DNA from 2 places in the Levilactobacillus yonginensis genome. Region 2 is predicted to be linked to the other one. Evidence: predicted binding sites of a transcription regulator. Region 2 holds the regulator's gene; the other holds the start of a gene.
What was found. Region 2 encodes CtsR, which represses protease genes until heat stress. Its sites were predicted from a motif close to TTGGTCAAAAAAGGTCAAANA; they were not measured.
Positions count from the first base shown of each region.

Region 1 (2,454 bases), 1.6 Mb from region 2:
TCTACAAGGATGGTCGCCCCGTCTTCACTCAGGGCAACGTTATCTAGATAAACTTTTGCGTTTCCCATGTTGACACGAATGGCTGCGTGCTGAAAATTCGTTGACTGCAAGTAGCGAATACTACTACTCATATTCACATTCACCACGGCATCATCTTCCGTCAGGCTTGCGATATCTTCCTCTTGCCAATGGTGATTATCACCATGATGCCAAGACTTTTCATCAAACCAAGCCTGTCGCCAACGCCACCGTGGTTTAATAATCATGGACAACCCAACTGTCAATAACAGTGCCGCACCTAAAATCGTCCAGGGTGCTAGCGCTGCAATCCCCAATGGCTTGGCAAAAATAATTGCCAGAAAGGCCAACGAAAACACCGTTCCTGACACAGCAAAATGAATCAAACTTTCCACTAATGCCGCTACTAAAAACATGGCAACTAATAACGTCCAAAATCCAATGTGATACGTCAGAATGCCCAACTGACTAACGACCAAAATACCGGCCGCGAGAACCAGGAAGACACCCCAAAACCAATTTCGATGCATAATTAACCTACCCCTTTCGCTCTAACGCTACCTGCAATGCCTTGTAGAACCGGCGCGAGACGTAGAGCTGCTTGTGTGATTTCTGAAAGCGAACCAAGTTGCCCGTTACCGACTTGGTGAGTGATAAAACTTGGTCACGGTTGAGGATGGCAGACTTGGAGACTCGTTGAAAGTTAGCCGGCAAATCACTCGCTAATTCCGTCAGTGGTTGCCGCGTACTGTACATCTCCGACGCAGTATGCACGGTCACCTGATGATCAGCCACTTCGAAGAATAAGACCTCCGCCAGATTTACTTGGTAATGACTCCCCCGTTGACTCAGGGTGATAGTCAGTGGAGGGTGAACCGCCGTTAGTGCCGCGCACAACTGGTCAGCTAATGCCGCCGTTGGTGCTTTGATCACCACTTCCGATTCAGTCAGCTCACTATCAACTTCAACGTGGATCTTCAAATCTTCACCCCCTTTTCGTTAATTCAAGTAAACCACACCTCTTCCAGAAAGAAAACGACTGTAACGTGAGTGGTCGTTCAATTGACGCAAGCGGTCAAAAAATGTGACAGAATACGTGACGTTTAAGTAAACTCTGTTATGATAGTTTTAGTCAAAAGGTTGGGGGAATTAACAGAGTCTAATTGTTTGACCTACCCTGACCTTAGCGGTAAACTAGCACCATGTTAGCAAACTGCTAGCCATTTAAAAGCAAAAAGGGAGGCTATCTTGTCATGAATTTAGTACCAACAGTTATTGAACAATCATCCCGTGGCGAACGGGCTTATGATATCTATTCACGACTATTAAAGGACCGGATCATCATGTTGTCAGGTCCCATCGAAGATGACATGGCCAACGCCATCATTGCACAGTTGCTCTTCTTGGACGCCCAAGACTCCACCAAGGACATTTCACTTTACATCAACTCACCTGGTGGTGTGGTTTCTTCCGGCTTAGCCATTTACGATACCATGAACTTCATCCAATCCGACGTTCAAACAATTACGTTGGGGATGGCAGCTTCCATGGCCAGTGTCTTGGCTTCATCTGGGACTAAGGGCAAGCGGTTTGCATTGCCTCACGCCCAAGTGATGATTCACCAACCATCCGGTGGTGCCCAAGGGCAACAGACTGAAATTGAAATCGCTGCTCGTGAAATCTTGAAGACTCGGCAATTGATCAACCAAATCTTGGCTGACAATTCTGGTCAACCCGTTGAACGTCTGAACCAAGACACTGAACGGGATAACTACTTGAGTGCTCAAGAAGCCGTCGATTATGGTTTAATCGACCACATCATGACCAACAGTAGTGAACAAAAGAAGTAATTTCTTCAAAAACATCATTGGCTGCGGCTGATGATGTTTTTTTATGTTTCCATGGTAGTATCTCTATCTGAAAATCAGCGTCCTTTCACCCAGGACATTTGGTCCACCAATTAGTTGCCTATATAATGGTAGCGTTTTCATTAATTAGCTACTTCTCGGAACCATTCAGGCCCCAGCACAAAGGCGTCACCGTCATTTCAGCAAACTAATTTGCCGAGATGTCAGTGACGCCTTTATTTAGGCCGAAGCCTCTTCTCTTAATTGCTTTGCATAATCATTGATTTTACGTAATCGATGGTTGATACCAGACTTTGAGATTGGTCCGCCCGGCACCAGGTCGCCTAACTCTTTCAAGCTAACTTCCGTATGTGCTAGCCGTGTCTCGGCCACTTCCCGTAGTTTAGTGGGCAACTGTCCTAACCCCACGGTAGCCTCGATAAACTGGATATTATCAATTTGGCGAGTCGACGCGTTAGCTACCTTATCCAAGTTGGCATTCTCGCAGTTCACCAACCGGTTGACAGAATTCCGCATGTCCCGCATAATCCGAACATCTTCAAAACGAAGCATCGCTGTCGTCGCCCCG
Region 1 is NZ_OZ061549.1:961,780-964,233, forward strand. Features, by position in the region: gene AB3Y94_RS04765 (LiaF transmembrane domain-containing protein) at 1-548, opposite strand, end outside; gene AB3Y94_RS04770 (LytTR family DNA-binding domain-containing protein) at 556-999, opposite strand; gene clpP (ATP-dependent Clp endopeptidase proteolytic subunit ClpP) at 1,272-1,868, shown strand; gene whiA (DNA-binding protein WhiA) at 2,106-2,454, opposite strand, start outside.
Region 1: a site for CtsR is predicted at 1,183-1,203, ahead of clpP (ATP-dependent Clp endopeptidase proteolytic subunit ClpP). Genes of this name have one in related genera too.

Region 2 (2,454 bases):
TTACGATTAAAAACCGCCTACTACTGGGAATTTACTTGCGCTGGACAAACTTTTTGCAAAAAAATGCAAAAAGGGGGTAGCTTTTTTTTCGTGGGTAGGATACAATATTATTTGTTGTTACGAGAGTAGTTATTCAGTTCACGAATATTTATTCAAAATATTTCGAAAATCTGGTTGACATCCTATCGCTGGCATGGTAAATTATAATAGTTGTTTCGAACGAGCGCATCGACGTTCGCTTAAGACATTATGGAGGATTAGCTCAGTTGGGAGAGCGTCTGCCTTACAAGCAGAGGGTCACAGGTTCGAGCCCTGTATCCTCCATTGGGACCCATTGTCCCTGGCGTTAGTTCGTCAACCATTGCAGGTGTGGCGGAACTGGCAGACGCGCTAGATTTAGGTTCTAGTGTCTTATGACGTGGGGGTTCGAGTCCCTTCACCTGCATAACCGAATATTGCAAAATATATTCAATATATTTTGCCGACTTAGCTCAGTTGGCAGAGCATCTCACTAGTAATGAGGAGGTCGGAGGTTCGAATCCTCTAGTCGGCATGGCACCAAATTTAATAGCCAATTTGCGGAAGTAGTTCAGTGGTAGAACATCACCTTGCCATGGTGGGGGTCGCGGGTTCGAATCCCGTCTTCCGCTTTTGCCCTTTTGCCGGGGTGGCGGAATTGGCAGACGCACAGGACTTAAAATCCTGCGGTCAGTGATGACCGTACCGGTTCGATCCCGGTCCTCGGCATTTAATTAAATAATAATTATGCACCCATAGCGCAACTGGATAGAGTGTCTGACTACGAATCAGAAGGTTGTAGGTTCGACTCCTACTGGGTGCATTTTTGTCGCTTATGAATAACCCCATAAGCATTTTTCGGGAAGTAGCTCAGCTTGGTAGAGCACCTGGTTTGGGACCAGGGGGTCGCAGGTTCGAATCCTGTCTTCCCGATTTACTGACTCATTGTCAGCGGGCTATTTCGGGAAGTAGCTCAGCTTGGTAGAGCACCACGTTCGGGACGTGGGGGTCGCAAGTTCAAATCTTGTCTTCCCGATTTTTTTATCCCGATTAACTTGAATTGAATCGTAGACAGTCGTCTTCCTTACTAATCGTTTGGAAGTCGGCTGTCTTTTTTGGTATGATAGGTTACCAGGACTTATTCAGAAAGGACGGTCTAATCCGTTGCAATTTATCTGAAAGTTCGTATAATATTAGTCAACATTAGTCAAGACGACTGCACTGAAGGGGGGACGATAATGGAGAATCAAAATATTTCAGATATTATTGAGTCTTACCTTAAGCAGATTTTGGCTGAGTCCCAGCAGGTAGAGATCCGCAGGGCAGAAATCGCTGATCAATTCAACGTTGTTCCGTCACAGATCAACTACGTGATTAAGACCCGCTTCACGATTCAGGACGGCTATGTCGTTCAAAGTAAGCGTGGTGGCGGTGGCTATATTCGAATCGAAAAGGTTAAATTACTAGATAATTTAGACTTCATTGATTCGTTGGTGTCCGCAGTTGGCGATCACATAACCCGTCACGATGGGTTAGCGGTCGTTCGTAGCCTGTTTGAGGCCGGCGCTATCAACCGGCGGGAAACAAATATTATTCTGGCAGCTATCGATAAAGATGCCGTCAGTACCGGAGACCGTGAGCTGGATCAACGCGTGCGGGCCCAGATTCTGATTTCGATTTTGAATCATTTGCGCTACGAGAGCTAAGAAAGTGAGGAGTTGCAATGGACAACCTATTTACACCGAGTGCTAAAAGCGTTTTAGTCTTAGCACAGGAACAAGCCAAGTATTTCAAGCATCAAGCGGTGGGGACGGAACATTTACTGCTTGCCCTCACGATTGAGAAGAACGGAATCGCGAACAAAGTCTTGCAACAATTTTCAGTGACTGACGACGATGTTAGAGAAGAAATTGAACGGTTCACGGGTTATGGCACGCTAGCTAACATGGATAAGGATAGTTACTTGCCTTATTCACCAAAGGCCAAAGCAATGCTTGCCCTGGCTGGTGATGAGGCCAAACGGTTGGGTGCGACCAAGATTGGGACGGAACATCTCCTATTAGCGCTCCTGAGCGATGAAACAATTTTATCATCCCGAATCCTAAAGAACTTAAATGTAGAACTCGCCGATGCCCGGAAGGTCGTTTTGCGTAAACTGGGGATTTCAGATACGCCTAAGCGGCGGAGTGAAGCCCGTGCACGTAGAGGGGCACCACAGGGCGGTACGCCAACGCTGGATTCGTTGGCTCGTAACTTAACCGACTCAGCCAAAGAAGGCCGTATGGACCCTACTGTGGGTCGTGACAAGGAAGTTAAACGGGTTATTCAGATTCTTAGTCGTCGAACTAAGAACAATCCGGTTTTAATTGGGGAACCTGGTGTTGGTAAAACGGCGATTGCTGAGGGCTTAGCTCAACGCATCGTGGCTGGTGATGT
Region 2 is NZ_OZ061549.1:2,549,464-2,551,917, forward strand. Features, by position in the region: tRNA gene AB3Y94_RS11815 (tRNA-Val) at 252-324, shown strand; tRNA gene AB3Y94_RS11820 (tRNA-Leu) at 364-445, shown strand; tRNA gene AB3Y94_RS11825 (tRNA-Thr) at 481-553, shown strand; tRNA gene AB3Y94_RS11830 (tRNA-Gly) at 579-650, shown strand; tRNA gene AB3Y94_RS11835 (tRNA-Leu) at 662-747, shown strand; tRNA gene AB3Y94_RS11840 (tRNA-Arg) at 768-841, shown strand; tRNA gene AB3Y94_RS11845 (tRNA-Pro) at 878-951, shown strand; tRNA gene AB3Y94_RS11850 (tRNA-Pro) at 981-1,054, shown strand; gene AB3Y94_RS11855 (CtsR family transcriptional regulator) at 1,257-1,724, shown strand; gene AB3Y94_RS11860 (ATP-dependent Clp protease ATP-binding subunit) at 1,742-2,454, shown strand, end outside.